Regions from separate parts of the Candidatus Thiodiazotropha sp. AKIB8 genome, predicted to be linked through region 2. Evidence: predicted binding sites of a transcription regulator. Region 2 holds the regulator's gene; the other holds the start of a gene.

Region 1 (15,993 bases), on a different contig from region 2:
GCAAACCACTCGACTGCACCAACCTTCTCCTTCAAAAACCATCCAGCGAGCAAGGTCACCAGGACGGGTGCAAAAAAGACAATTGAAGTGGCATCCGCCAGTGATATCGTTTGAATGGCGCTATATAGACTCAAAGTCACAGCCATTAAACAGATGGCTCTGAGTAGCTGAGTCCAGGGCCGGTTCGGACGAACAAAAGCAAATCCCTGGCGGTATGAAAAGATTATTCCGACAAATAAAGTGTGGAAAAAATAGCGTGCCCAGACAACCTGAGGCATGGCTAAATCCTGCATCAGCCATTTACCCAAACCATCCATTACTGCCAACAAAATACAGGCGACAACGGTACTGACAATACCCCAGAAGAGGTGATGCACACTCTGGTTGGGTCTATCTGTTGATTGAGACATTCAGTGAGCCTGCAAAACAAGGAAAAAGGTCAGGCGGATTGTATCCCCGCAGGTTATCTATGTCTTCGTAGAATCTAAATTGTCATAGACTATGACTGGAATTAATGGAGAATCCATCAAAAGGGAGTGATTCAAGAGGTGAACACTACTCCCTTCCAGGAGCGGAAGAAGAGGCCGGTTTTGTCTCTATCAGGGGAAGAGCTATGCCCCCCTGATAGAGCACCTCTCTTACCAGATCAGAACTTGATACCAGCTTTCAACCAGACCTCGCGACCCGGTTCATTGACCTGGATCGCTTCAGGGTTGAATGGATCCGCATTTGCCCGATTAACATGATAGGCATAGCTTTTATCCAACAGATTGTCGATGCCAAAGCTGACATCGGCAGAGCTGGTTATCTCATAGCTGCCATAGAGGTCAATTACAGCCCATCCAGGTGTCTCCTGGGCATCTTGACCACTTCCATTCTCCAGATCCGCACGAGTCTGTTTGGCCGACATGCGCACCTTGCTACCGAAATCCAATGACCCTAGTCTATATTCCATACCAAGTGTGGCTTCGAGAGGGGAAATTTGTGCAATAGGACGATCGTCTGTACTGTTTTCTGCACGCACATAGGCGAGACTGGCGGTGGTACTCAGAGAATCGAGAATCTTGTAACCGCCCTGCCATTCGATGCCGTAGAATTCCGCATCCACATTACGATAGATAGTCGCCGTACCATTGGACACCAGAATACCATCCTGACCACGGGCTTTGTCACGCAGGATGTAGTCACTTACATCGTTGTAGAAAACGGAGACATCCGTATCCCATGCATCTCCAGTCCAACGCAGGCCTGCTTCGATCTGGTGATGCTTTTCAGGTTCCAGCTCCGGGTTACCCACCCAACTGCTGTCCATTCCTGTCATCATGTTCCGCGCGAAACTCGCCAGATAACGTTCAGTTGCGTCGGCAGTACGTACACTACGACTCAATCCAGTGTAGAGCGTGCCATCACCTATCTCTCTTTCATACTGTACAAACCCGCCAACATTGTCCTCTGTCTTATTGTCGGATGTATCTGCATAGTAGGCTGCGTAGAGGTTGTTCGGGGTAGGACTGGGACCAAGATCCGGTTTCTCGTCACCCCTGGAAATGGAGGCGTCGACCCGATCATAGCGCAATCCCGCCTTGACTCGATCCAGCGCACTTACCGGCAGCGATAATTCCGCAAAAACACCAGTCTGTTCCAACTCGGCCCCAGGCCACATAATCGACTGCAGCGTGACCGGATCCATGTTAGGCATACCGGAAAAACGATCAGCATCGCGCTCATTATTCTGATAGTCAAAACCGACTGTCAGGGTTGATTCACCCAACATCAGATCCCCCAGCAAGCGACCACCTTTGGTATCTGAGGAGGTTGGTACACTCATGCGCATGGGTGCGGTCAGCTCTCTTAATGAGTAGTTGTCCATAAGATGGTCAACTTCACTGGAGTAGATCTCTGCCTTGATACCTGACAGCGGCCCCAGATTATCACTCTGCTCATACTTCAAACGAATATTGTCAGAATCACTCATTGGCGAGTCCATACCGGCCCCCGCATAGTAGGCATCATCTTCACGGGTGGCTTCAAGATTCAGTTGCAGTACTTTGTTCTGATCCGGGGTATAGCCCAGGATCAGATTGCCGGATTGATTACTAAAAGACGAACGTACTTCGTTACCATCACCATCTTCATAGTTTTCAGCATCTTTGTAACCAATGATGCCCCGTGCATATCCCAGTTCAGTACCGGCTGCCAGATCAACTGAGGCCTCTTTTGTCTGGGAGTTACTTTTATAGCCAACATCTGCACGACCCAGATAGGGTTTGCCTGGCTCGAATTGAGGGACGCTGCGTTCAAATAATACGGTTCCACCACTACCACCGCCGCCATAAATTACTGTTTGAGAGCCCTTGATAACGGTAACGCTGTCATAACTTTCCATCGAGGAGTATGCAGTAGGCGGATCCATGCGGTTTGGACAACCACCATGTATGTAGGCACCATCCATAAGAATATTGAGGCGATTCTGACTCTGACCTCGAATGATTGGATCGATCCCATGCCCCCCCATTCTTGTACCGGAAACACCATTTATATCCCGCAGAAAATCAGCCGCATCTGCGGGAATACCGGAAGAAGTCCCATCCATTGGTGTTGATATCACTGCCGGAGCGGTCTCGCCCTCCCCTTCGACAACAACTTCGTTCAGGCTCTCGGTCTGGTCATCCGCAAGCAGAAGCTGGGCAGATAAAAGAGAACTGATTGCCAATGATAAGGCTGTAGGTCGCATGCATTCACCTCTATGTTTTCTAATATTTCAAACAGTGTTAAATAGCAATATCCACACCAACCAAACAAGTCGCTGTTTCCACAAACAATCTCTGGGTTAGGTTTAGATGAGATGGAAGAAAATAAGGCAAATCACTCAGTCATGTGAGTCATATGCCGTAAAAAAATCAACGAGATTCCAGATAGTCGATCCATCGTTGAGCAAGTTGCTGGGATTTTTCACTCTTAGCCACACTCAAGGCCGACTCAAAAGCCGATCTGGCTGCCTCAGGGCTATCAAGGCGGTAGTGGCTGCTTCCCAGCAATATCCAGTCATCGAAACTTGGCTTGGAAGATAGCTTAATGCCCTGTTCGAGACTGGACCTTGCAGCTTGCCACTGCTCAAGCTCCATCAACAATCGTCCCTTCCTGAGCTGTGGCTTTCCTGACTTATCGATCTCTGTCAATCTTTGAAGCACCTTCAATGCACGCTGCTGATCTCTTGCCAGAAGCCAGGCATCCACCAGTAGATTCAGACTGCTTTTATCCGTTTTGATCTCACCACTCTCAAGTCTGTTCGTCAACAACTCAGCCGCATCCAATGGGCTGTTCAACTGAAGATAGAGCTTGGCCAGACGTATCAAGCCATCTTCATCAACAAGATTCTTCTCTGCCGCCAGGGAAAGAACAGCAACCGCCTTTTGTTCTCGGCCCAGTTGTAGCAGGACATCGGATAATTGCTGCCAATAGAGGGCTTTGCGAGAATACCTTTTCACCATGACTTGCAAAACAGGTACGCTCTGTTTGTACTGTTTTGTTTCAAAATATAGCCCGACCAACATCTGATACCATGACTCACGAGGAGAGTCCGACTGCTTGATGGCAACTTTCAACGGTTTTATCGCCTTACGATAGTGCTTCAATGCATAGTAGAGACTTGCCAACAGAACCCTCGACTCAGGAGATGGTTTTTTGGTCTGTTCAAACCATGCTTGCAGTTGCTTTAGACCCGCTTTATATCGCTCCTCCTGATATAACAGCTGAGCGAGGGTATAGCGTAAATTAAGGGTTACCTGGGATGGCAAAGCGCCTGATTCCACTGCGAACAAAAAATGATCTATTGCCGATTTGTAATCCTTCAGTCCGATACTTAAATAGCCATAGGCCTGCCGAGCCAAAGCTGTCTCATCCGGTTTCTGTTTGACGCGTTCCAGTAGTGCGTCCAATTCGACCTTGGCTTGCTGATACTTCTCATTTCGTATCAGTGCATCAATCATAAACAGGTAGTCGTAGGTATAGCGCTCTGCTCCAGCAGCATCCTTGGGCAGCTCATCAGCGGCGTTCAGAAGAGTGGGCAGAAGCAGTAGACAAAACATGGTCTTCACGAGCCACCCACTGAGATTATATTTTCCTGGATTCATCAATTCAGACGATAGCTAATGGTTTGTGTTGCCGCACGTGAAACCGCTTCACCATCAACCACCTTTGGATGAAACTGCCAACGGCTGATTGCGCGAAGAGCCGACTGTTCAAAGTAACCTGGAGGATCTGATTCGACAACCTCTGCATCACTAACCGATCCATCGGGATTGATGGTGAACCTCAACACCACTTTGCCTTCAATACGTCGCATCAATGCCCGTTGTGGGTATCGAGGGGGAAAGCGCATGCGTGGGACAGGCTCCGCAGCTAAAGTTGTCGGTAACTCAGGTCGTGTACCAATGTAGGGCCCCGAAGCAATACTTAAAGGTATGTTTAAATCGGGGATTTGCCACTGCTCTATATCGGGACGATCAACCGCGATCGGTTTGAGTGGTGTCTCTGGTGTAGCGGGTGGAGGTTCCTGCTTCTCCTCCACAGGTTCAAGCTCATCCTGAGGGGGCGGATCAGGCTGTCGACGCAGGCGAACGAACTCCACTCGCTCCGAGGTGATCGTCTTCTCTACATCAATCGCTTTTTCACGCAGCATCTGATCCAGCAAGAAGAAGAGTGCCAGATTGACTGCCAAAGCGATCACAATTGCAGTAAAAAAACGCATTACTCCTGTTCCATGGATGCCGCGATCGAAACACTCTCTACTCCCGCAAGACGTGATTGATCCAACACCCGGATAACCACACCGGTAGGGGCCTTTCGGTCAGCCATTATAACTACAGCACCCTCCGGGTTTTCAGCATGCAGACGCTCTACATTGGCCCGCACTGCCCGGATATCGACACGACGTTTATCGATCCAGACATCTCCCTCGCCTGTCACACCAATGAGAATCGCTGCCTGCTGTTTTATTGTCGCCGTTGCAGCACTGGGACGATCCACTTCGACGCCGGGCTCTTTGACAAAGGAGGAGGTCACCATAAAAAAGATCAACAGGATAAAAACCATATCGATCAATGGCGTGAGATTGATCGCCAGATCGCCGTTCTCATCATCCACATGCTGATGTCGCATCAGACGCTCCCCTGTGGATGGTGGCTGTAGCTCAGCCTGTGTTGTAGATCGCTTGAGAAGTAGTAGCCAGATAGGGAGGCGACCAAACCGGCCATAGTGGTAATCAATGCTTGTGAAATGCCCCCTGCCATGCCGCGTATATTGCCTGTGCCATGATGCGCTATGACATGAAAAAGCTCGATCATCGCCTCGATGGTTCCAAGCAGGCCAACCATCGGGAGAATCTGCACCAGGGAGATAATGAGTGGCAACCAGGGTAGACAATCATCCTTGACGAGCTTGGAGCCATGCCACCAAAACTGCAGATAGAGATAGACGATCAATGTCCACATAACAAGGGAGAGTAACAAAATCACGATTAAGATCGCCCCGCCCCGCTCGAGTAGACTCAGCGCATCAAGAGGCAGCCGGCTCATCAGCATCTCCATCTCAACTCCCGGAACGGGCCGCAACCAGGGCGGCACTCTGTTGATCCAGTAGACGAATCACCCGATTACTGCGCCCTGCAAGATAGCTATGCAGCAGCACCATGGGTATGGCAACGGCCAAGCCCAGTTCAGTAGTCACCAAAGCTTGTGATATACCACCGGACATCAGTTTGGGATCCCCTGTGCCAAACAGGGTGATGGATTGAAAGGTTTCAATCATACCAGTCACCGTACCAAGGAGACCAAGCAGAGGAGCTACCGCAGCAAATATGGCCAACAGACGTAGCCCCCTTCTAAGGCTTGGAAGTTCCTTGAGAATCGCTTCATCCAAGTATTTTTGAAGGGAATCGGATGAGTTTTGAGACTGCTCCTGATCGATCGTGAGCAAACGTCCAAGGGGGTTGTTATCCATCGGTTCAGCACTATTAAGCTGCTTCTTAACCCTTCGTCCCACAATATAGAGACTGATCAATCGCTCCAGGATAACCAGAGAGCCCAGCAGTCCAAGGAAGAGGATGAAATAGCCGATATAACCACCCTGCTGAATCCGCTCAAGCAGGGTTGGCGAGGCAACCAGCAGTGAGAGGATAGCCCCTCTTGAGGGGTCCACTGCAAGTGTCTGCAAACCACCTCTACTCTGTTCCGCTTGTTTTGCCATCAATTGAAAGCGTGGCGCAGGTTGCCTGCTCAGTTCTACGAAGCGGGCAGTTTCAGGCAGGTACCTCAGATAGCGGCCATTCGAAAGTGCATTAAAGAGACCAATCACAGTTACCTGTTCCTGTTGCTCCTCACCAGAGGTAAGAATCACCGGCAGAGAACTCTGCCAGATAGACCCTGATTGTATGATTCGCTGCATGAAAATCTCCCACAAATCCTGCAAACGATCCAGGGAGGGAAGAGATTGGCTACTGGCGATCTCCTCCAGTATTTCCAAGTCATTCTGATGCTGTGATGAGGTGAGATCATTTCTGAACAGGTTCAGACTCTCTGATGCCACCTGCCTGACAACACCAAATAACTCGCCAAATGTCCCGGCACTCGCTTTATGGGTTTCACGAAGTACCTCCAGATCTGCCTGCTGTTGTTCAAGCTTGGCCTGGAGTTGCTGCTGACGATCAAGCTCCGTCTGGAGCTTCTGTTTGATCGCCTTAAGTTCTGCTGTTCGCTGATCATGCAGTTCAAGAAAGCGTTTTTCCCTCGTCTGATCTCTGAGTTGCTGCTGCTGGCGGGATTGTCGCACCTGATCAAGTAGTGACTGCAACGAGTCATCTGCAGCAAAGAGCGGAGGCAGGACCAGAAGCGCTGCCAGCATGCTGAGAATGGTTATTATGCTCTTCATTGTCCGCCCTCCTCAGGTATCACCAGCGGTAACACCATCAGGTCGGGGGGTAACTGTTTTCTGGCAATACGTATCGCCCGTGTCAATTCTGCCATGTGGCTGGAATCGAGCTTGAGCCAGCTACGCTGTTGATTGTCCCAGACCCCCCCTTGCTTGCCATCCAGGGTCTGGTAAAACAGCGCAACCCGTCCCAAACGCAGAAAATCGACCATTTTCTGATTACCATCCAGCTGATCCAACTGCGCCTGATAAGCCTCAATATTGCGGCCATAGTCAGCCTCGATCTGATAGGCTTCAAGCAACTGCCTATAGCGTTCAGATATCTCACCCGTCCTGTTTTCGTGGGCCTTTTCCAGTGCATCCTGTCTCACTCGCCGCTCTTCGGGCAGAAAGGGGGTATCCCGCTCTATCAACTGTCCTAGTGTTTCCAGCATCTGACTCATCAGGGGATCGATATCGCTACGCATGCGATCGATCTCCTCCAGCTCTTGAGAGATGCGTTCTATCTCCCCGGCCTGCTGCTCCAGCTTGGATTGCAAATCCTTATTGGCCATGGTGGTGCGCTGAAGTTGTTGGCTTAACAGACGATACTCTTCTAGCATCTTGCGAGATTCATCATCCAACTGTTCAACCTTCTTTTGGGAGGACTCAGCCGCCTTTTGGCCGCCGACTTCCAGGTCAATCGCCCGCTCAAGGTTATCTACCGCCAAGCCACTGCCGCAGGCCAAAAGGATTCCCAGAGTAATCGTCAAAATTACAAATAGTTTCATTGCGTTACTATATTCAGCCCCAGCCATCAGCAACCCAGTTGAATGGCTTTAAATTAATTTATCCAGCATCGACTAAAGATTTCAAACCTAGTAGGCCGTGCGGTATTTTCGGTAACCCTCAGCGTCCCGCTACGGGGCCAAGGCAAGGCGCACTTCGCGGGGAATGGTATGCCCTTTTCAAGAAGTGCAACGCAGCATTGTCCCCATAGCGGGGCTCCCTTCGGGCCGAACCACAAGCGCATCATACGAGTCCAATCGGATACACTCAATCCCAACCACTATTTTCAGCTCTCATACAAACCTAAACATACCAAGGTTAACCTTATAGCCGATTTCTGAAAGAATCACATACCTATGGTCAACCATTACCTCATAGTTCCAGTTTCCGGTGGGATAGCTGAAACTAAGCGAGTAGGATCACTTATCTTTAGTGTGAATCTATGATGAAAGAGATTTCAGGATTTTCTGATGGGACATAATCGCCAAAACCTAGCTGCAGTGTTTTTAAAAATGCTGCCTTCAGATTGCGTAGTTTACCGCGAAGAGGAACTCATCCCTTTCGAATGTGATGGATTATCTGCATACCGTAAGGTCCCATTGATTGTGCTCTTACCCACCACTGCTGTGCAGGTGGAGATAATCCTGAAGTACTGTCATCAGCATAAAATAGTGGTGGTGGCTCGTGGCGCCGGAACCGGTCTCTCAGGTGGCGCCCTTCCCCATGAGGAGGGGGTTTTGCTGAGCCTTGCCAGACTCAACCACATTATTGAGATAGACCGCGATAACAGACAGGCCCGTGTAGAACCTGGGGTGAGGAATTTAGCTGTAAGTGAGGCAGCAAAACCCTATGGGTTGTATTATGCACCCGATCCCTCTTCTCAAATCGCCTGCTCCATAGGCGGAAATGTGGCTGAGAATGCCGGCGGTGTGCACTGCCTGAAATATGGCCTGACCCTGCATAACGTATTACAGGTTACCCTGATCACCATTGATGGCGAGCGTTTGACGATTGGCACCACGGGCCTGGACAACCCCGGCCTTGATCTGTTGACGCTGATAACAGGCTCGGAGGGTATGCTGGGGCTGGTTGTGGAGGTTGTTGTCAAATTATTACCAATCCCCGAGCGACAACAGGTTGCTTTGGCCGCATTTGATGATGTGGAAACTGCAGGCCTGGCTGTTGCAGATATCATTGCCAAGGGGATCCTCCCTGCTGGCCTGGAGATGATGGACAATCTGTCGATTCGGGCGGCTGAGGACTTCGTGCACGCTGGCTATCCTACCGATGCTGCTGCCATATTGCTGTGTGAGGTCGATGGTAGTGAAGATGAGGTTTCTGAGGAGATTATGCGGGTACGTCAGATACTGCTTGATTCAGGTGCCCGTGAGGTGCGGACTGCCAAAGATGAAGCAGAGCGTGTGCGATTTTGGGCCGGACGTAAAAATGCCTTTCCCGCAGTGGGTCGTCTTGCCCCTGATTACTATTGTATGGATGGCACTATACCCAGAAATCAACTGGGCAAAGTGTTAAAGATGATTGCTGAGATGTCGGAGAAATATGGCCTGCCATGCGCCAATGTATTTCATGCTGGTGACGGTAATCTGCATCCCCTGATTCTCTATGACGCAAATAACCACGGAGAGCTGGAAAAAGCTGAAGAGTTTGGTGGCGAGATCCTGGAACTCTGTGTTGCGGTTGGTGGCACAATCACAGGTGAACATGGTGTTGGCATGGAAAAGATCAATCAGATGTGCGCCCAATTTCCAGACCCTGAGCTAGAGACTTTTCATGCGGTTAAAGCGGTCTTTGACCCACATGGCCTGCTCAATCCAGGAAAAGCGATTCCAACCCTGGCCCGCTGTGCAGAATTTGGTGCCATGCATGTTCATGCCGGTAAATTACGCTTCCCGGATCTGGAGCGATTCTGATGACTGCTGATCAAGATCAATCCCTGCCCCTGCAACAGGCTGTTCTGGATGCCCATGCTGAAACTAAGCCGCTGCGCCTTGTTGGCAGTGACAGCAAAGCCTTCTACGGCAGAGCGCCAGGTGATGAGTTGTTCCTGTCACTTAGTGGAAACCGGGGGATTGTCAGTTACGAACCAACCGAACTGGTGATTACAGCTCGAGGGGGAACACCCTTAATCGAAATCGAAGAGGCACTCAATGAAAAGGGTCAAATGCTCCCTTTTGAACCCCCACATTTCGGTGATAGCGGCACCATCGGCGGTGCTATCGCTGCCGGTCTGAGTGGGCCTCGCCGACCATGGGGAGGCGCGCCAAGAGACCTGCTCCTGGGTATCAAGCTGCTGGATGGTCAAGGCAGGATTTTAGAGTTTGGTGGCCAGGTCATGAAGAATGTTGCTGGATATGACATTTCAAGACTCATGGCCGGCGCAATGGGTACCCTGGGCATCCTGTTGGAAGTCTCTGTAAAGGTTCTGCCCAAACCCTCTGAAGAGCACACTCTGATTTTTCAGCGGGAAGCAGACGGGGCTCGTAATCTGTTTATCGAAATGGTTGGCCATTCACTGCCCATATCTGCAACTTTCAGTCAGGGTAACCAGCATGGTCTGCGACTCTCATGTAACAGACAGCGTTTAACTAGAATCCAGGAGAAATATGGGCTTATGGATGCCACTGACTCCCATGGTTTCTGGGAAGAGCTGAGAGACCAGAAACTGGACTTCTTTGATCAACAAAAACCACTCTGGCGACTCTCTATGCAGCCCACGGCACAGCTTAAACTGAGTGAGCCAACACTGTACGAATGGTCAGGTGCCCAGCGTTGGGTCTTCACCGAGCAACCACCGGAAGAGATACGCGCCCAGATTGAAAGCCTTGGCGGGCATGCAGTGCTGTTTCGCAATGGGGATCGAAGCGGTGATGTATTTCATCCGCTTCACCCGCGTATCACAGAGATACAAAAAAGCTTAAAAGCTGTATTCGATCCTAAAGGTCTGTTTAATCCCGGCAGACACCATCCAGATTATTAGTGTGGTGCGTCATACTAGTGTGGTGTCTCTGAGGGTTAGCGAACTTACCGCACGCCCCACTAGCCTTTAGGTTTTGCAGCAGTCATGCAGTTTTGCATCTGCTCAGCTGATTCGCTCGATGAGAAGCACTTTTTCATAGCATTCCCCATCAGAATGGATTGATCCAGGTATTTGAGCATGTTGCTCTTGTTTTTCTCATTAAACTCGACTTTTTTGGATGCCTGGGATTGAGGTTTTGTCGGCATCCCAACTGAACGCCCCATCTTAGCCTGCATCTCTTTTTCCAGTGCCACCATGATCTCGACACATTTTGTAAAAGCTGCCTGATCCCCAGCCTTACCCAAGCAGGCCTTAGTCTCCTCCATGGCTGGCAGACTCTCATCGATCATAGGCAGCATGGTCTGTTTGGACTGTTCAAAAAATTGTTGCGGATCCACCTGCCCTGCCGCAGGCCCTGGGGGCTGAGCAAAGGCAAGACCAGGGATCAACAGGATTGTTATCAGCCATTTCATCAATATTCTCCTCACACTGTTTTTTTATTTTGTTAATGATCTTCATCTGCATTGCAGTTGAGCAGGTAAAGTAATCGACCCTATAATCTTAAGCAATAGGCCAAGTAATTTCCTGCCAGCAATATTTCAGCAAAACAGCTTTTTTAGCCTGGAAACCGCAATTGAACGGGGGTTTGTGGAAAATCTCAGCGTCCAACTGAGTTAAAACGGGGTTAAGCCTCGATTGTTGGGTCATGGCCTAGCCAATAAATCTCAGTACCTTTCGATTAGTTTTAACAGGCCCTAATAACCCAAATTGATATAAGCTGAAATTTCGCTGCCAAGCCGTTAGAATTCCGCACCATATCAATAATTCCCCTGGAGATTTTCTGTGGCAGAAAAAAGAGTCGACGTCGCTATTCTCGGTTCCGGCACCGCTGGATTGAATGCAACTGGCCAGGTTGGGCCGAGTGGCAAGAGTTTCCTTCTGATCAACGGTGGAGAGCCAGGTACAACTTGTGCCCGGGTTGGCTGCATGCCATCAAAAGCCCTGATCCAGGTTGCTGAGGATTACCATCGCCGTACCCATCTTCAGCGATATGGTGTTGATGGCCATGCCGAACTGACCATCGATATTCCTGAGGCGATGGAGCATGTTCAGGATCTTCGAGACAATTTTGTCGATCGTGTACTCTCCAACAGCACCGATAACATGGGTGAAAAATTTGTAGAAGCTTATGCAGAATTTATCGATCCTCATACCTTACAGCTCGATAATGGCGATCGAGTCATCGCCGACAAAATAGTTATCGCAACAGGCTCAAGACCGATGATACCCCCAGCCTGGGAAGTTTTCGGAAGTAATATTCTTACCACAGATACCTTTTTTGAATTAGAAGACCTGCCTGAATCTGTAGCGGTTATCGGTCTGGGAGTGATTGGTCTTGAGTTAGGCCAATCTCTCAACAGACTGGGTATTAAAGTTACCGGTTTCGATATGGCTCAAACCATAGGCGGCACCAGTGACCCGGAAGTATCCAAGTCTGCTCTTGAGATCATGCAAAAAGAGTTCCCAATCCACCTGGGCCATGCCGTAGAAATATCTGAAGAAGGTAAGCAATTGAGGGTCACTGCCGGAGAGCAGTCAGTGGTTGTCGACAAAGTACTCGCCAGCCTGGGACGTACGCCGAATATTGAAGGTCTGGCACTGAAAAACGCAGGAATTGAGCTTGACGCCAAGGGCATCCCGCTCTACAACCAAAACACCATGCAGTGTGGTGATTCACACATCTTCATTGCCGGGGATTTAAACGGTGAACGTCCAATCCTTCACGAAGCGGGAGATGAAGGAAAAATTGCAGGTTATAACGCTGCCCACGCCGAAGTTCAGGGATTCAAAAGAAAGGTGCCCTTGGCAATCAACTTCTGTGACCCCAATATATGCTTGATTGGTAAACGTTATGAGGAGTTGGACCTGGAAAAAACAGCCATTGGTGAGGTTAAGCTGGCCCCCGTCGGCCGCGCCCAGATCATGGGACAGAACCGGGGTATCATTCGTGTCTATGCAGATAAAGCGAGCGGACTTATGCTGGGTGCGGAAATGATTACAACACGCGGGGAAAACCTTGCTCATCTGTTGAACTGGGCAGTTTCGCAACAACTCAGCGTAGGTGACCTGATCCGCATGCCCTTCTACCACCCGGTTATCGAGGAGGCACTACAGGCGGCACTCAACAATCTCTATGCGCAGGTTGAATCTAAAAATCCTGGGCCAATCAAAGAGCTTTATCCTCTATAACCTGGAGTAACCGTATGGATTCAATAGAGGTCAGTTTTACTGGCGGAAAACGTATTCAAGCCCAAGTCGGTGATTTTACCATTGAGACGGACCAACCCGCCAAATATGGTGGGGAGGCGAGTGCACCCGCTCCTTTTGATCTGTTTCTGGGATCTCTTGCAACCTGTGCTGGAATTTTCGCTTGGAACTTCTGTGAGTCCCGTCAGCTTTCCACAGAGGGGCTAGGGTTAAAAATGGAGTGTCTCGAAGATGAAAAGAAGAAGATGATTGGAAGCATCATATTTCATCTGACACTCCCCGATAGTTTTCCTGAACGATATCGCAGTGGCATTATCAGGGCGATGGAGCTTTGTGCTGTGAAAAGGCATATGCATACTGCACCAGAATTCACCATAACCATTGATTAGATCCTGTCAGGATCCATTCGCTAAACATCAAAGCCCTGCTACTGAGCCAATTCTGTGTTGTAACTCTTGGTTCATTGTAGTGCTGATCAATTTTTTAATAGCCCATTTACCTGGCTAGGGAAAACCCTAGCTGGGGTAATTCCTATCTACTATTTTTATAAAACCCCTTACATACTAAGCGACATGAAACAGCTTGCATTCAGATAGAAGGCTTATCCACGAAGCAAACCAGTTTCATGTTCTCTTGTGTTTAGAACTTCGTTTAAGGGGTGATTGGTAGGTCTGTCCAGGTTATTTCCATCCTACTCTGGGTTATATTTTTTAATAGGAACAGTGTCAGGATCAGGCCTGCTTTAGCCCCTATTTTTTTTAGCAACCAATATCCCACGGCGCGGTGCAGGATATCCTTCAATAGTATAGTCAGGGTCAGCAGGATCCAGATAGTCCTTAAGGGACTCGAATTGCATCCACTCCGTCGATCTCTGTTCCTGCATCGTGGTTTTCGACACATCTACCAAATTAATATCACTAAATCCCGCTCGTTTTAACCAGGTCATGAGAGTTTCGACTGTGGGTATGAACCAGACATTCCGCATCTTCGCATAGCGCCCTTCCGGAACCAGAACCTCTCCCCTACCCCCCTCTATTACCAGTGTCTCGAGTACCAATTCACCACCTTGACGTAGTGCACCTTTGAGTTCATTTAAATGAGCGAAAGGTGATTGACGATGATAAAAGACACCCATTGAGAAAACCGTGTCAAATGCCTTTAAATCTGCAGGTAGTTGTTCTATACCCAAAGGGAAGAGATGAACAGGAAATTGCTCGCCAAGAAAATGTTTCAATAGTTCAAACTGCATATTGAACAGCTGAGTGGGGTCTATGCCGACAATCCGTTCGGCACCCTCACCGAAGATACGCCAAAGGTGGTAACCGTTGCCACACCCCACATCCAGAACAATGCGGTTTTTCAGAGGCGAGATATGGTCTTTCAAACGATTCCACTTTAAGTCTGAACGCCATTCTGTATCGAGATCGATCCCACATATCCTATATGGGCCTTTACGCCAGGGATGCAGCATATGCAGTGCAGATAGCAGTTGAGCCCGTTGCTCATCAGTGCAATCCCAACCCTCACCTGCAATAACATGGCCTGACTTAAAATCTATTCTGGAAACTGGCACCTTGGGTAACGACTGCAATGCCTCAAGCCACTTTGCCATATCACCGTGAGGTTGTTCGCTCCAAATTGAGGCGACTTGTTGGGGAAGATTAGTTAACCAGGCCCCTAAAGGGTGATCCCTATAGGATTCACACCAATCCCAATCGTACTTCATTTAATTGCCAATAATGATATAAAATTAAAACACTGAAACCAGACTTCCACTGTTGTAAAACCAACTTTCTCAAGCCGGACTTTATGGCTCTCAAGAGTTTCAGGAATCAATACATTTTCCAGAGCAGTACGCTTCTGACTGATCTCCAGATCGGTGTAGCCTTGTGCTTTCTTAAAACTGTGATGCATCTTTGTAAACAGATCCTGAGAGACTGCTGCAGGTAAAGCAATCTTTTCTGATAGAACCAATAGACCATTCTCCAGCATGCCGTTATAGATCTGTTCTACAAACCACTCCCGGTCTCTGGCGGGAATAAATTGCAGTGTAAAATTGAGGATGACCATCGATGCATTTTGAATGACAACATCCCGCACATCAGAACATACTAATTGGATGGGATCATCATCTACATCGGTGGATAGTCGCTTGGCTGCTTGTTCCAACATCGCAATGGAGTTATCCACCGCAATCAATTGATAGTCCTGATGGGGCGTCGAGTAGCGGACAGCCATGCTGGCTGCGCCCAAGGAACAGCCGAGGTCATAACAGTTTGATCCTCGGCTCACCCATTGGCTTGCCAGAGTACCGATCATATTAATGATCGTCCCGTAACCAGGTACCGAGCGGTTGATCATGTCAGGAAAGACTTGCGCTACCCGCTCGTCAAATACGAAATCGGGAACGACCTGCTGCACATCGGCATAAATATCGTCTTTTTTCATCTCCGGGATCTATTCCAGTTCCTGTGCTGCTTGTGCACCAGCTTTTACATCCACCATGCTCAACAGGATTCCGCCAATAATAAACAGGATGCCGACAGATAGGATTGAGATCCGCGTACTACCAGTCAATACTCCAACCCATCCCATCATCATTGGACCCAGTACCGCTGCGAATTTTCCGAGCATGTTATAGAAACCAAAGAACTCTGCTGATTGATTATGGGGTATCAGACAGGCATAGAGTGAGCGGGACAAGGCCTGTATACCGCCCTGCACCAGACCGATGGCAATTGCCAGCATGTAGAATTCCCATACCGATTCCATCCGATAAGCCCAGACAAGAATTAAAAGATAGACAAAGATAGCTATCATTATTCCCTGTTTTGCCCCACGCTTTGCAGCAATAGAAGCAAAAACCAGTGCAGCTGGAAAGCCTACAAATTGCGTTATCAACAGAGCGACCATTAGGTTGTTGGCATCAAAACCGATAGAAAGCCCAAAATCCACTGCCATTCTGACGATCGTATCCACGCCATCGATGTAAC
Region 2 (15,993 bases):
GTGAGCGGAATACCGCCCAATCCTCTTACAGCAGCGATATAGACATCCAACTGCTCAGCTTCAGTCGGGGGTTCGCTACGATTCATATAGAGAAATTCAGTGCGGAACAGACCCACCCCATCTGCTCGGTTTTCCATCGTTATGCCGATGTCTTCTGGAAGCTCAATATTGGCATAGAGAAATATCTGATCGCCGTCTGTAGTCAGAGCAGGCAGGTCTACCTGCTGGCGAAGCTCTACCTCTCTTCTTCGGCGGGTCTCTATTCGCTGCCGGTAGTAATCCAGGATTCGTTCGGTAGGATCAGCCAGCACAACACCCTGTGCGCCATCAACAACCAGCGGCTCTCCCTGTCGAAACAGAACGGTTGCCTGGTGAATACCCACTACAGCAGGAATACCCAGACTGCGTGCCAGGATTGCGGTGTGGGAGAGCGGCCCACCATACTCGGTGATAAATGCGGCAACCCCCTGATTTTTCATCATGATAGTTTCAGCAGGGGTCAGATCCCGTGCCACGATGACCCGCCCTTTGAGATCACCCCTCTGTTCAGGTTCTCCACCGGCCAAAACAAATTGCACGTGCCCCACAACATGATTCACATCATCTTTGCGGGTACGCAGATAGGGGTCGTCCATCTCATCGAAGACCCTAACCAGCTCATCTCGCCGTACCTGCAATGCCCACTCAGCGGTGTATAACTTCTCCTGGATCAGGCTTATAGTTGCCTGACTGATGGCATTGTCCTCCAGCATCAACAGATGAGTATCAATAAACTCGCTGATATCCTGGGCAGTATCCTCAGGGATCAGGTTGCGTACTGAACGTAAATGACTGGTGGTGGTCAGCAAGGCCGTTTCAAAACGCTCTACCTCGGCATTAATCCGATCCCTGGTAATCTCTCGATGAGTGATCTCCGGTACGCCTTGCTGTAAAAGGTAGGCATCACCAATTGCGACCTCGCGGGTCGTCTTGATACCGATGCCCTGACAGGAGAGCGTCATTGTTCCTCCCCAAACTTATTGTTGATGAGAACTATTAATGCCTCCATCGCCTGCTGTTCATCGTTGCCATCGATTTCGAGCTTCAATACAGAGCCTTTATTTGCTGCAAGCATCATCACACCCATAATGCTTTTACCATTAACCCGTTGACCATTTCGGTTCAAAAATACGTTACTGTCGTAACCATTGGCGCAGCTGACTAGCTTTGCTGCAGCACGGGCATGCAATCCAAGTTTGTTTACTATTTCTATCTCTTTTTCAAGCATGATTAATACTATTTTAGTGGGCTTTTACAGCAATGAATCCCATCCCTGCCACCACTGACGGCTTTTTCCGTTAGTGATTTAAGGTCGAGATCCTGATAATTGAGCGTACGAATCAACATCGGCAGATTAAGCCCTGATACCACGTTCACTCGATCTGACTCAGCCAGACTATAAGCAATATTGCTGGGTGTGGAGCCATACATATCGGTAAACACCAACACGCCATCCCCTTCATCAAGACTATCCACTGCTTTACGGGCCTGAGTTTTAATTTGATCAGGATTGCAGTCAATCGACACAGTTAATGTTTCAACAGACAACAGCGCACCATTGAACATCTTATTTGCTGTCTCAAGCAGAGCATCACCAATTTGAGAATGGGTTATCAATAACAACCCAATGCTCATGACAACTCACGATGGCGAGACATGACTTGCAAACCTGCATCCTTAAAATGTCGATATAACTGTTCAACAACATACACAGAACGATGTTGCCCACCTGTACAACCGATAGCGATGGTTAAATAGCTGCGCCCATCTGCTTCGAAAGCGGGAATCCAACGGGATAGAAAGCTGATCAGGTCTGACACCATGAGGTTGGTCTCATTCTGAGCATTAAGATATTCAGCAACAGGCTGATCCAATCCGGTAAAGGTACGTAATTCAGTCTGCCAATAGGGGTTGGGTAAACACCGCACATCGAACAAATAGTCCACATCTCGAGGCAGCCCGTGCTTGAATCCGAAGGACTCAAACAGAATTGAAACCTGCCCATTCTCACCATCGATTCTATTACGAACCAAGTCTCGTAACTCATGTACGTTACTGTGAGTGGTATCTATTCTGAGATTCGCCGCTTCACTCAACGGCTGCAGAAGTTCTCGCTCATGTTGAATCGCCTCACTGAGGGAGCGTTGCTGGTTGCTCAAGGGATGTTTACGCCGGGTCTCGCTAAAACGCTTGATCAACGTATCCAGCTGGGCATCGAGAAACAACATATTGCAATTAATACCACGCTGACGAATGTTCTCCACCACTGCCGGCAGACTTGAGATCTGACTTGGTTGGCTGCGTGCATCAATACCTACTGCAGTTTTATTGAAGATCTCCTCAGGTTCACCGTTCAAATAATCGGATACTGAAACCAAAAGCGAGACCGGAAGATTATCAATGCAGTAGTACCCCATATCCTCCAGGGTATGCAGAGCAATGGTCTTTCCTGAGCCGGAGAGCCCTGTAACAATCTGAAGTTTTATCTCATTTGCCATTCTGTTCAGACTCTTGAAACTAGTGTTTTACCCGAATCCAGCTCGGTAACATCGCCAGATCGTAGGAGGTAATTACCTTTTTTGTAAACAAGTTAACAGGAATATCGACAAAGCAGATAGGGATACCTTGCCCAGCTGAGTTTACCCTCAGCATATTCATCCTGCACACATCAATGAGAGTAGGCTAAGCCTGATCTATATAGTTTTTCTGACGTTCGATAAAATCCTCGGTCGCGTTGTACCCATCCATCTTCAGCAGATGTTGTCGTACAGCCGTCTCCACCAGGATTGCCAGATTTCTACCTGCTGCAACAGGCAGGCTCGTCTGCGGCACCTCAACTCCCAGCAATGTTCGATGGGAATGACAACCTTCCAGGCGATCCATGTCATCTAATTTTTTATCATCAAAGTGCAGCAAATCGATTATTAAGTGTAGCTGCTTCTCTGGCTTTATAGCACTGTTACCAAAGATCGCACGCACATTAATCAGCCCCAATCCACGAACTTCGAGGAAGTCCTGCAGTACCTTGGGACAGCGACCGCTCAAGGTCTTACCGCCGGTTTTATAAAACTCTGTTGCATCATCAGCCACAAGACGATGCCCCCGCGAAATCAGAGCCAGGGCCAGCTCACTTTTTCCGATTGCCGGATCTCCACTAAGCAGTACACCCTTACCTAAAACTTCCATGTAGACCCCATGTAACAACAGCGTCTCACCCACTGGAAGACTGAATTTCTCCAGCAGTCGATGGATTACATAGTTGTCACCTTTCGGGGTGAACATGAGTGCAGTTCTGTTCTTTTCTGCCAATTCAAAGCAGCTCTGTTGAGGCTTTAGACCATCAGTAAATATCAGCGCCAGAGGAGAGGTGGTAAAAAGCGCCCTCAGAGATTCCCGGTATTTTTCTTCACCGCTGCTCTGTAGATGTTTCTGCTCAGGAGGACCAATCACTTGAATTTGATTGGGTCGAATCAGATTCAGTGGTCCCACAGGTTGTTGACCGTGGGGCGACTCACTGTCCAACTCTATTGTTTTTTCATCACCATCACCATTCCAGCTCAGTGAAAGTTCGCTGGCAAATTCGTCGAAAAGATCGCGAATGGTGTAGTTGGTGGGCATTAAACTGACGTTATCGCCGCTTCTCGCTGCCGGATTAACTGAAACAGTTGCTGCGTTGTTTCCGCTTCACGCAGTGCCGAGCAGAATGGAGGGTCATCAAACATCCTGGCCAATTTTGCCAGTAGTTGCAGATGGGCTTCAGTTGCCTCCTCAGGAACCAGCATGGCAAAGGCAAGATCCACCGGTTGGCTGTCGATCGCATCAAAATCGACCCCTGAAGGCAGCTGAATAAATGCTGCGGTGGATTGTGTTATCTGTGACATTCGCGCATGGGGTAGCGCTATTCCTTTGCCCAGTCCGGTGCTGCCTAAACGTTCACGCTCAAGCAATGCATCAAACACAGTATCCTGTGTGAGACCAGGAGCAGAATTGGCCAATCTTTGGCCAAGCTGCTCCAGGACACGTTTTTTACTGGCTGCCTCCACACTGCAGCCGATCCGTTCCTCAAGCAGAAATCCGTCGGGAAACATGGAGACCTCGCCAGTTTTATCTATTCTGAACTACTGCTACTTACAGCGTACTTCGCGCCACTACCGGCACGGTGACTCTGCATCTTTTCTTTATGCTTTATGACTTGCCTATCCAGCTTATCGGTAAGCCCATCAATGGCCGCATACATATCTTCCTGTACTGCATCAGCGAATACGCTGGCACCGTTCACTTGCATGGTGGCCTCTGCCTTTTGCCTCAGCTTCTCTACGCTCAAGATGACATGTACATTGATTACATTATCAAAATGCCTCTCAAGACGTTCGAACTTATTATCTACATAGCTTTTCAAGGCATCGGTAACTTCCACATGATGACCGGTAACGCTTATCTGCATAATTTTCTCCTGTCTTAGATGAGTTGGCTCATCACTCTAACTGAGGCGGTGAAGTAACGCCGGGGCATTTTTACAGCAACTCATTCATGAATCCACTTTTATCTGAAACCGCTCCGGTTCAGTAAGCATATCAAGCATGATATGATAGCCACTCCGATAATTCACTTCACCTACATCAGTCGCTTACGCTCGTTCGATGGTGGGATACTCATCGACTCGCGGTATTTTGCCACCGTTCGGCGGGCCACTTTTATACCCTGTTCCGACAATATGGCGGCGATTTTGTTATCGCTGAGAGGTTTGTTTGTATTCTCTGCAGCAATCAATTTTTTTATCAGCGCACGTATAGCAGTGGAGGAGCACTCACCCCCTGCACTTGTGTTCACATGGCTGGAGAAGAAATATTTAAACTCCAGCGTACCCCTGGGGGTATGCATATACTTCTGGGTTGTCACCCTGGATATGGTCGACTCGTGCATCTCCAGAGCCTCAGCGATATCCCGTAAAACCAGTGGCTTCATAGCCTCTTCGCCATGTTCAAAAAAGCCCCGCTGATATTCAACAATCTTACTCGCCACACGCAGAATAGTCTCATTTCGACTCATCAGGCTTTTGATGAACCAACGCGCTTCCTGCAGGTGGTTTTTCAGGAAAGTATTGTCATCACTCTGATCCGCACGCTTGATCAGACTGGCATAGTCGTTGTTTACCCTTAGTTTAGGCGTAACCTCACCATTTAGCTCCACAACCCAGCGATTATTGCGCTTGCTGACGAATACATCAGGAATCACATACTGAGGCTCGCTTTTGGCGATCGCTGTGCCAGGGTGAGGATTGAGCGTCCTGATCAACTGCATGATAGCCATCAGGTCGTCCTGATCAACCTTCATTCGTCGCATGATCTGATTCTGATCCTGCGCAGAGAGCAAGTTGAAATGGTCGCGACAGAGTCTGATCGCCAAATCCAAATAGGGTGTTTTTTCAGGAAGTTGCCGAAGTTGAATTAGAAGGCAGTCCTGAGCACCCTGAGCACCAACCCCCGGAGGGTCGAAAGCCTGGATACGATGAAGTACTGCCTCTACATCCTCCAGAGTCATCTCCTCATCATTCAGGGAAACCAGGATCTCCTGGAGATCACCTTTGAAATATCCATCCTCATCAATACTGTCGATGAGGTTAGTGGCAATCAGAACATCCTGCTCAGTGAATGGGGTCAGTGTCATCTGCCAGACCAGGTGGTCATGCAAAGTGATCGCGCCACTGCGCTGAACCAGATAGTCATTGTCTGCAGATTCACTACCACTGCTCGATGGGGGAAGATAACTGTCGTATACGTCAGCCCATTCACTATCAACGGGCAGGTCTTCTGTGATCTGGCTACTGTCGGTCTGAATTTCCCGCTCGTTGTTGATATCGTTGGAGCTCAAAGACTCTTTATTGTCTGAACTCTGATCAGAGCTCTCTTGACTAGCTTCTTCTTTTTGAGTCTGCTGACTAAACTCCTCTTCACCCTCCAGCATGGGGTTTGTTTCAAGAACCTCCTGCACCTCCTGACTCAGGTCGAGCGCAGACAATTGCAACAGGCGTATTGCCTGCTGCAACTGAGGTGTCATTGTTAAATGTTGTCCGAGCCGGAGCTGTAGAGCCTGCTTCATAGCAGAGATATCTTTAAACCTGGTATGTTATTTGTATGTCTTTATATTCATTCTAGCTAATAAATGCCGTTCACGGAATAATTCTTGGTATTTGTTTCGTTTGAATATAATTCTGCCTCATACTTTAACCTTCATTTTGTCAGCTGACGAGTAGTCATCATCTCTACTCTTAAATCACATAATCCATGAAAAAACATAAACATAGCCTTACATAGTAAAATTTTCGCCCAGATAAACACTACGTACCTCCTGGTTATCGAGGATCTCCTCGGTGGTTCCTTCCGCCAATACCTTACCAGTATTAATGATGTAGGCTCTATCACAAATATCAAGAGTCTCTCTAACATTATGGTCGGTAATCAACACCCCAATCTTTAATTCTCTAAGATGTTGAATGATTCTTTTAATATCGATAACCGCAATTGGGTCGACACCTGCAAATGGCTCATCCAATAAAATGAATGCGGGCTCCATTGAAAGCGCACGGGCAATCTCCAGGCGGCGTCGCTCTCCACCTGAGAGGCTCATAGCCATACTCTCTCTCAAATGTTCGATACCGAACTCTTCCAAAAGCCGGTCACAATGCGCTCTTCTTGCTTGCGCGTCCAGATCCTTTCGATTTTCAAGTATCGCCAATATATTCTGCGCAGTATTGAGCCGCCTGAAAACAGAGGGCTCCTGGGCCAGATAACCAATACCCATGCTGGCGCGCTTATGCATTGCAAGATCAGTAAGCTCCTCTCCATCCAGGTAGATTCTACCCTGATCAGCCTGAACAAGGCCCACGATCATGTAGAAACTGGTGGTCTTTCCGGCACCATTTGGCCCTAACAGCCCAACAACCTCACCGCTATTCAGATTGAGCGAAACACCATCGACCACTTTACGCTTATGGTACTGCTTCTCAAGTGCATCAGCCCGCAACTGGCTCACGGTGCATCGCTCTTGGTCTGGGGTTCAATTACGACTTGAACCCGCTCTTTACCCTGAGCACTGCTACCCGCCTTCACCTGGGCACTGGTTCGATTGTAAACAATCCGGTCATTTCGAAAACTGTTACCGCCCTGCTCAAGCAGAGCATTGTCAATCAATACCATTTCATCACGATCAACATGAATTTCCATCCTTCGCGCCTGACCATGCACCTCTACCCCATCGACTTCCGGCAGCTGACTGAATCTAGTCGGTTCACCTTCACTGATGATCCGCTCCGTCTTTCCCTGCCGACGATGAACCCAGAGGCGCTCAGCCCACAACTTCATACTACCCTGGGTAATCGTCACATTCCCCTCATAGAGGCTGATACCTGTCGACTCATCAATGGCTAGACTGTCCGCCTCAAGCTGCATTGGCTGATCCCGATCACTCTCCAAGGCCATAATCGGCATTGCGCCAAAACAGACAAGGCCATATACCAGGATTGACAGAATGCCCTTACTCGAACTCATAGTAGCCTCGTACCTGATGTAATAACTTCAAGCGAGATGGCTCAGTCAGCCATGCCTGCATGCCGACTGCTGATATTCGCTGCTGACCACTCTGAATTTCGACCGCCTCAGCCGTTGATGCATATGAGTCTTTTGATTTAAAAGTCAGATCTTCGGTCTCAATCAGATAAGGTGCGAAATCACCCTTTCCTTCACGCTCGATGATCACTCTGCCCGGAAGATAGAGTGTCTCTTGCTGATGGTCTGCCACACCCTGTTCTGCCTGCATCCTCCATGGCGGCGTATCGGCTCGGAAACGCCATACCACTGGCTTTAACAGCTCGGTAATACCACGCTTCTCATAATGTAACATTTTAGGGGTTTGTAATGTTTGCAGAAGCTCCCCATCCTCATTGTACTGTTTTACGCGTAGGTCCACGGCATAGGAATCAGGGATATCCCTAGCTACCTGTCGTTTCTGCATCTCAGGGCGCGTCAGTTCATTCACCCACCAGGCTAAACTCAGCACCAGGGCGAGCATCAAGGAGAGACCAAGCAGGCGTCTGTTCAAGCTAGACTTCCCACATATCCATAATCAACTGCGAACTCATGCTTCAAAGATAGTGATCCAAACTGGCTTGCAAGGTTCCTTGCGCTTCCATGATCATCTCACAAACATCCCTGCCAGCCCCATGTCCACCGCCATGAGGCGTTTGCCAGTGGGCGTGTTGAACCACAAAGGGGTGCGCATCCTGAACGGCGATGGCAAGCCCGACTCGACGCATGATAGGAAGATCCACAACATCATCCCCGACGTAAGCGACCTGCTCATCAGTAAGCCCCAGTTTATCTCTCAACTCTTCATACGCTGGAAGCTTCTCGAGTTTGCCCTGATAGACATGCTCAATACCCAGGTTTTCCATGCGCAACCTCACCACTTCAGAGGTCCGGCCAGTGATAATGCCAATCACCACACCGGTGAATTGCAACATTTTCATCCCATGTCCATCTCTGGAATTAAAGGACTTGTACTCTTGACCATCATCACCGAAAAAAAGAGCGCCATCCGTCAATACCCCATCAACATCAAATATCAAGAGTTTGACTGCTTTTGCTTTATTATAAATATCCTGCATTTTGCCCCCCTGTCTAGTATTTCATATCGTTTGACAATGTTACCGTGACGCTAAATGGCTAGCCGCAAGGCATGACACCCCCTTTCCAAGGCGCGTAACAACACGGGTCGCCGGGTAGCGTCTTGTCCGAGAGGAGGCCTGCTCAGGCCTCTAAAACTGTCGACCAATTGAAACACGACACTACATAACACCAGCTCTAAGTAGGTCGTGCATGTTGAATGCGCCAATCAGACGCTGCTCCTCATCCACCACCAGCAGGCCGTTTATTTTATTTTCATCCATCAACTGTAACGCCTCAGCCGCCAACATTTCTGGCGGAACCCGTTTGCAATCCCTTGTCATCACCTCTTCAACACTGATTTTGTGTATATCGATCGGCTGGTTGAGCGTACGCCTTAGATCGCCATCCGTATAGACACCGGCAAGACGCCCCTCGTGATCAACAACCGCTGTCATGCCCAGCCCCTTCACAGACATCACCTCCAACGCCTGGTGAAGCGTAGCCTCAAGCATCACCGATGGCAGGGCCTCTCCACTATGCATGATATCTCGAACATGCAGCAACAGACGTCTACCCAGCGACCCACCAGGATGGGACAAAGCAAAATCCTTGGCAGTAAAACCTCGCGCTTGCAGCAGAGCCACCGCCAAAGCATCGCCCATCACCAGTGCGGCAGTAGTACTGGAGGTCGGCGCCAGCCCCAGGGGACAGGCCTCTTTATCAACACTGACATCGATATGAACCTCAGACTCTCTTGCCAAGGTCGAATGAGGCTTTCCTGTCATCGCGATCAACGGCACACCCAATCGCTTCAGCAGGGGAAGTATTACCAGTAACTCTCCTGTCTCCCCGGAATTTGATAACGCCAAAACCACATCATCGGCTGTGATCATGCCCAAATCCCCATGACTGGCTTCACCAGGATGGACAAAAAATGCCGGGCTACCCGTACTGGCAAGGGTTGCTGCCAGTTTGTTACCGATATGACCAGATTTTCCCATACCGATCACGACAATACGGCCACGACAATTAAGCAGATAGTGGCAAGCCTGGGCAAACCCTCCATCCAACCTTGGAATCAACGCTGAGACCGCCGCAGCCTCGGTTTCAATTACCGCCTGGCCCAACTCGATCATTTGGGTCATTTCTTGCTGTGAGGGTGGTGTGGGTTTCTTCATCCGAACAGTATGTCTTGTTTAGTGAGCCATCACAAAATGCCGGCCTGTCTGGGGACAAACCCGCCATGAGAGGAGATAACCTGTTTAAATATCATGATTTTTCTTGTAATTACGATCCACTTCCAGCAAATCCACGTTATGCTCAATGAGTAACTAAAGAGTAAAACAGCCAGGCCTGGTAACCGACGAAACAGAGCAACAACCCCAAACCTTCAATACGATTAATACGGCCCTGTTTACCAAATCCATAGCCCATTAAAAACAGGAACAACGTCAAGGCGAACATTACCGGAAGATCCCGGTTCAGCAAATCCGGCGAAAAAGCACCCGGCGCGACCAAACCAGGAATACTCAATACAGCCAGCATATTATATAGGTTTGAACCAATGACATTGCCGATAGCAATATCGTCCTCTCCCTTCAGTGCGCTGGTAATGCTTGCCGCCAGTTCGGGCAGACTGGTGCCGATGGCAACAATAGTCAATCCAATCACCACATCGCTGACGCCGAGCGCCACAGCTATATTGGTCGCACCCCACACCAATATCCGGGAACTGATCAGTAGAAATACCAAACCACCGATCAGAAGAAACAACGCCTTTTTTGTTGGTACATCGTGCGGAATCTCTGCATCGTACTCCCCGGCTATGGGGTCTGCTTCTCCTGTTTTTGCAGTGTAGATCATCCAGCCGAACACAGAGATCAGCAACAGGATCAGGATCGATCCATCCACCTGACTTAAATTGCCATCCCACATCAACACTATGCAAATCACCGTAACAGCAAGCAGAATTGGATATTCGCGCTTAAGTACACTGGAGTGAACAGAGAGAGGGATAACGAGTGCAGTAACACCAAGAATCAGACCGATATTGGCAATATTGGAACCAACCGCATTACCGATCGCCAAACCCGGATTGCCGTTTACCGACGCCATAAGGGAAACCAGAACCTCAGGCGCAGAGGTACCAAACCCTACAACCGTCAGGCCGATCAGCATGGGGGAGACGCCAAGATTGTCCGCCAATGCGGCGGCACCGCTGATAAAGCGATCCGCACTCCATACTAAAACCACCAGACCAATAAGTATCGAGAAACTATGCAGCAACATTAAAATTATATTTTTTAGCGAGTTAAATAAACACTGTCACCTGATCTATATCTACTTGAAGATCACCAGGACAGTCGCAGCTTTGTAGCGCTGACACCATATTATTAGGTGATGCGCTAAGAGAATAGTCAAAGGGTTGAGATGATAGCAGAAAGCCAGAGGAAAACACTTGACAATCATATCGGAATATTAGATGATTCTTACATACTGATACTCAGATGTACCAGTTTTCCTCCTTTGGTGGTATATATTCAAGCGCAACATCTCCTGTTGCGCTTTTTTTTTGCTTGGCGACTCGATTTCCAGGATTATCCGCCCAACTACCCTCTGGGAGTGAAATAGTCCTTGTGCCATCCCAGGGGTTCATGTATTATCCGCCGTCTTTTTCGAGGCACAATAGTTCTCCATTGGAGCGACATCGGATGACTACATTAAGCGCAAAACCGGCTGAAGTTCGCCGCAATTGGTACCTTGTGGATGCAACAGACAAGACCCTTGGTCGTCTGTCCACTGAAATTGCACGACGTCTGCGTGGCAAGCACAAACCGGAATATACTCCGCATGTAGATACCGGCGACTATATCGTCGTTGTCAATGCAGAGAAAGTCCGTGTTACCGGTAATAAAATGACAGACAAGATGTACCACCACCACACTGGTTACATCGGTAATATGAAATCCATCAGCTTGGACAAATTGCTTCAGAAGGCACCAGAACGTGCAATCGAGCATGCAGTCAAGGGCATGATGCCGAAAAACCCGTTAGGACGCTCTATGTTTAAAAAGCTGCGTGTCTTTGCTGGTTCCGAGCATACCCACCAGGCTCAGCAACCTCAGCCCCTGGACATCTAAAGGCAAGAGTTTAAGACCATGGCAGATACCCATATCACTACCGGACGCCGTAAAAGTTCCACTGCTCGAGTCTTCATGACTACTGGCAACGGAAACATTACCGTCAACAACCGCCCTCTCGACGAGTACTTCGGTCGCGAAACTGCCCGCATGGTAGTTCGCCAACCGCTGGAAACTACAGGGACTGTCGACAAAGTTGACATCAAAGTCACTGTCAGAGGTGGTGGCACCACTGGTCAGGCTGGCGCCATCCGTCACGGTATCTCCCGTGCACTGGACGCCTATGACGAGTCACTGCACAGCACACTGCGTAGATCAGGATTCCTGACCCGTGACGCCCGTGCTGTTGAGCGTAAGAAAGTCGGACTTCACAAAGCCCGTAAGCGCCCTCAATTCTCCAAGCGCTAAGTCTGGCTTGCGTTGCAGGCGGAGACGCCTGGCACCAAGTCTGCAACTGGGGATTCGTCTAATGGCAGGACAACGGACTCTGACTCCGTATGTGGAGGTTCGAATCCTCCATCCCCAGCCAACAACTATTTAAGCCCACCCTGTGTGGGCTTTTTTATTTTCTCTACAAAGCTGCCCGGATGGAGGATTTGAACCGATAAGAGGTTCGATGGAAGAGCGAAGCGATGACGAGCAGCTTCAGCTGACCCCGCAGGGGCGAGGCCGTTAGGCCGAGTAATCCTCCATCCCCAGCCAACAACTATTTAAGCTCACCTCAATAGATGTAGAGAGCCCCTGAGTATGGGCTGGAGGTGTCCTCCATATCATCGCTTTTGCCTGAATTTTCGTCGGGTGCACCGACAACCAATGTCCTCCCATCATGAGAGATACTCAGGCTTGCGCCAAATCTATCGTTTACCATCCGGCAAAACAGGAAACATACCGGCTCTTCCCATCCTGGAGAGGTATCCGGTGCCTTCACATAGGCCTTTTGAATCCATGAAGAGAGGGGGTTTTCCCGGGTAAACTGATATACAGCCCCAGGTTGAGATAGTGCACTGTCATCAGCCTGATCCCCATTCACCCCACGAGCAACAGAGCCCTCATATTGGGCACCAACTGCTACAGACATCCCGTCCCCTGATATCGCAACCTGGTGACCAAAATAGTCATCACTTCCAGTATTGGAAGCCTTAAAATATTCTGACTCAATCCACTGGGAGTTAATACGCTCAAACAGGTAGGCCGCACCTGAATATTCAGCACTATTATCAGATCCATCACTTCCGATCCCGGTTGAGGATGAATCCTCCCCCCAAGCGCCCACAACCATCAGATTGCCATCATCACTAATTGACAGACTGTGACCAAAACGATCCCCGGCTTCACTATTTGAGGATTTGATGTAGGCCTGCTGGGTCCAGCTCTCTCCATCCAATACGAACAGATAGACAGCACCTGACTGAGCTGCACTATTGTCAGACTCACCATCAACACCCATTGACGATGAAGCTTCATAGTGAGCCCCTACAGCCAGGGTTACCCCATCACCGGAAAGTTGTACGGCGCTGCCAAAATAGTCACCTTCCTCGCCGTTTGATGATTCGAGAATAGCCCGCTGTTGCCAGACATCTTCCCCTCCCTCGAATACATAGACCTTTTCAGCTGCCCCCACACTGAGTCGATTGCCACTTGCAGAAAGGGATAGTGCCTGACCAAAAACTTCGCTGGCTGAGCTATCTGATGCCTTGAGATAGGCCAGTTGACCCCAGATGTCAGCATTGCGGGTAAACAGATAGACAGCCCCAGCACTTTGGGCACTGTTATCCTGCTGATCGCCATCCACGCCTGTTGCTGCAGAACTCTCACCAGGGGCACCAACCGCAAGTGTGTTGCCATCGTAAGAGAGTGATACTGCTCTCCCGAAGTCGTCATCCCTATCAGTGTTTGATGCCTTGATATAGGCCTGACGCTGCCATCCACCATCAATGCGAGCAAACAGATAGACTGCGCCAGCACTCATTTTATAGTCTGGAGTGAAGCTCCACTCGCCATCGATACCTGTAGCCGGTGAGATATCACCTGGCGCACCAACCGCCAGTGTCAACCCATCCCCTGAAACTGCAACAGAAGTTCCAAAATAGTCTTCCCAACTGGTTTCATAGCCTTTCAGATATCCAATCGTGTCGAGCATCAATGAGCTGATAGTGATAGATTCAGAATCGACACATTGACCAGCCTCGTTGCAGGCCTGTATCAAATAGGAAGTATTGAGCCAATCTTCCAAGTGCACCGAAATCTCTTCGTCAACCTGGGTTGATGTGAGATCCGAGCCTTGCTGGTTAAAGCCTGAAATCCCGTCCGGGTTCTTCAGCAGCCGATAGTGGTTGGCACCCACATCATCCCAGAAGAATCGAAGTAGTTTGGTATTTTCCGCTGAAACAGTGAGGCTGAGCGCCTGAACAGTGCAGTTGATTTGAACATTCGTTATTTCGGCTCCCGAGAGGGTACCAGTGCCGTTATTGACGGTGCAGGTTTGCCCAGATGGTTGGCTGGCGATGGTTACCTCATAGGCCGCACCGTCATCCAGCTCAATGGCAAATGAAAAACGGCCGTCACCAGCGACAGGAAGGGTATCCCCCCCGTTGATTTGAAGCACGAGGCCATCAGCTGTCAGACCAGTGACCTCACCACCAACTCGATAGGAGTTTTCACTACTGCCACCACAAGCGCTCAACAGCAATAGCAGATTCAATATAAATCCAGAACGAACCACTATCCCTGAAAACACTTCCATTAAATCTTCCTTTTCACTCTATCGAGTCATCCTATAACAAAGCGCTTAGGGGTGAACTATATTTTGTTACCGTTTAATTAACATCTCAAATGCTGCCCCTACCTCACAATTGTGAACATTACCCTTAAACAGAATTTAATTCCTAATACATTGACCCAGATCAACGTATTCCGCTAAGACATTCAATAGATTCCAAATTGGTGGCTTGGTAACGAACCACCAGCAACTCTTGGAAAAAGAGCACACTTAAATCTTGGAGGGATTCTATCGATCACTAACTCACCAACCTGCACTCTAAACCCGAATACTGCCCCTATTGAGCCGAATCAGCGGCTTCACATCCATCAGTAGCAGAATTTGGGTGAGTCGCACCTCAACATCAGAAATGGATAAGGAGAGGGTCATGCGTCGAAAAATCACCGCATCAGTGATGCAACTACTCGCTATCCTGGGACTGGTCGCAGTCGCAGGAACAACTCATGCCGCAATTATCGACTTCAGTTCGGGAACGTTCCTCGACAGGTCACCAGGTACCGGAGTCGACTACTATTCTCAGGATGGCTATATCGTCGAGATTGCAAACCCAGCGCACAACACAGACATGACAGTCTGCCCGAATAGATGGTGTTTCGATAATATTTGGGGTGTCCCCGCAGAAACAACCTTTATTACCCGCGCCGATGGAGGGGCATTTGATCTCACCAGCTTACAGATCTTTGCTAATACAGCTTCTGGAGTGAACTTCAGTGCTGATAGCGGCGCCTTCCTGAACTCCACTGATTTCGGAACCATCAGTTTCGATACCGCGTTTCAAGATATCACACTGCTGAGGATGGACATTCCTTGTGGATTTGCGACAAGTTGCGGCATAACCCTCGACAATATCGATGTTAGCCCAGTCCCCATCCCTGCTGCTGTCTGGCTCTTTGGTAGCGGGCTTTTGGGATTAATTGGTTTCAGGCATAAGAGAGAGGCAGATCAGGCTTGACTGCCCAGATAGGGCTGCTCATCAGCAGCCCTGTCGAAAGGCATCACGACTGCTTCGTTTTCAGCCGACTCACTTCGCCACATACTCCGCCACTGGCGGATGGTAAATCATCTGCAGCGTAACGCCATCTGGATCAAAACAGTAGAAACTCCTGGCACCATCCCGATGGGTGCGAGGAGAAGTGCGCATCTTCACACCCTGCTCAGTCAGAAAATCATACCATTCGTCAACGCTCTCTGGGCTACTGAGCATAAAGCCTATGTGGTCGAGACGCTGGGCAGCTTCATCAAATGTCTCAACGGCTATCTTATGCAGCGCCAGATTGTCCGGCCCGGAAGTCAGATATAGATTATCAGGGTCTGGTCGCCACTCAATTTGCATACCCAGCAATTCAACATAGAAGTGCTCGCTGCTGGCCAT

The links. The regulator sigma-54, encoded in region 2, starts transcription at its own class of promoters, with help from an activator protein. The targets are predictions, from matches to a motif close to TGGCANGNTNCNTGCTT.
Region 1: a site for sigma-54 is predicted at 2,777-2,793, ahead of AC4IFB_RS09300 (TonB-dependent copper receptor). Genes of this name have one in related genera too.

What each region holds. Positions count from the first base shown of each region.
Region 1 covers NZ_JBSYOO010000031.1:93,996-109,988, forward strand. The annotation lists gene AC4IFB_RS09295 (DMT family transporter) at 1-410, opposite strand, end outside; gene AC4IFB_RS09300 (TonB-dependent copper receptor) at 647-2,734, opposite strand; gene AC4IFB_RS09305 (tetratricopeptide repeat protein) at 2,901-4,088, opposite strand; gene AC4IFB_RS09310 (energy transducer TonB) at 4,133-4,750, opposite strand; gene AC4IFB_RS09315 (ExbD/TolR family protein) at 4,750-5,160, opposite strand; gene AC4IFB_RS09320 (MotA/TolQ/ExbB proton channel family protein) at 5,160-5,576, opposite strand; gene AC4IFB_RS09325 (MotA/TolQ/ExbB proton channel family protein) at 5,590-6,927, opposite strand; gene AC4IFB_RS09330 (DUF3450 domain-containing protein) at 6,924-7,697, opposite strand; gene AC4IFB_RS09335 (FAD-linked oxidase C-terminal domain-containing protein) at 8,166-9,626, shown strand; gene glcE (glycolate oxidase subunit GlcE) at 9,626-10,693, shown strand; gene AC4IFB_RS09345 (hypothetical protein) at 10,753-11,205, opposite strand; gene AC4IFB_RS09350 (dihydrolipoyl dehydrogenase) at 11,576-12,982, shown strand; gene AC4IFB_RS09355 (OsmC family protein) at 12,997-13,389, shown strand; gene cmoB (tRNA 5-methoxyuridine(34)/uridine 5-oxyacetic acid(34) synthase CmoB) at 13,743-14,726, opposite strand; gene cmoA (carboxy-S-adenosyl-L-methionine synthase CmoA) at 14,723-15,448, opposite strand; gene AC4IFB_RS09370 (MFS transporter) at 15,458-15,993, opposite strand, start outside.
Region 2 covers NZ_JBSYOO010000016.1:18,764-34,756, forward strand. The annotation lists gene ptsP (phosphoenolpyruvate--protein phosphotransferase) at 1-1,001, opposite strand, end outside; gene AC4IFB_RS02990 (HPr family phosphocarrier protein) at 998-1,267, opposite strand; gene AC4IFB_RS02995 (PTS sugar transporter subunit IIA) at 1,276-1,674, opposite strand; gene rapZ (RNase adapter RapZ) at 1,671-2,537, opposite strand; gene hprK (HPr(Ser) kinase/phosphatase) at 2,722-3,657, opposite strand; gene ptsN (PTS IIA-like nitrogen regulatory protein PtsN) at 3,657-4,127, opposite strand; gene hpf (ribosome hibernation-promoting factor, HPF/YfiA family) at 4,148-4,483, opposite strand; gene AC4IFB_RS03020 (RNA polymerase factor sigma-54) at 4,654-6,138, opposite strand; gene lptB (LPS export ABC transporter ATP-binding protein) at 6,346-7,071, opposite strand; gene lptA (lipopolysaccharide transport periplasmic protein LptA) at 7,068-7,586, opposite strand; gene lptC (LPS export ABC transporter periplasmic protein LptC) at 7,573-8,136, opposite strand; gene kdsC (3-deoxy-manno-octulosonate-8-phosphatase KdsC) at 8,180-8,701, opposite strand; gene AC4IFB_RS03045 (KpsF/GutQ family sugar-phosphate isomerase) at 8,882-9,847, opposite strand; gene AC4IFB_RS03050 (calcium/sodium antiporter) at 10,023-10,991, opposite strand; gene rplM (50S ribosomal protein L13) at 11,414-11,842, shown strand; gene rpsI (30S ribosomal protein S9) at 11,861-12,250, shown strand; tRNA gene AC4IFB_RS03065 (tRNA-Gln) at 12,298-12,371, shown strand; RNA gene AC4IFB_RS03070 (RtT sRNA) at 12,416-12,544, shown strand; gene AC4IFB_RS03075 (hypothetical protein) at 12,564-14,585, opposite strand; gene AC4IFB_RS03080 (hypothetical protein) at 14,989-15,573, shown strand; gene AC4IFB_RS03085 (VOC family protein) at 15,643-15,993, opposite strand, start outside.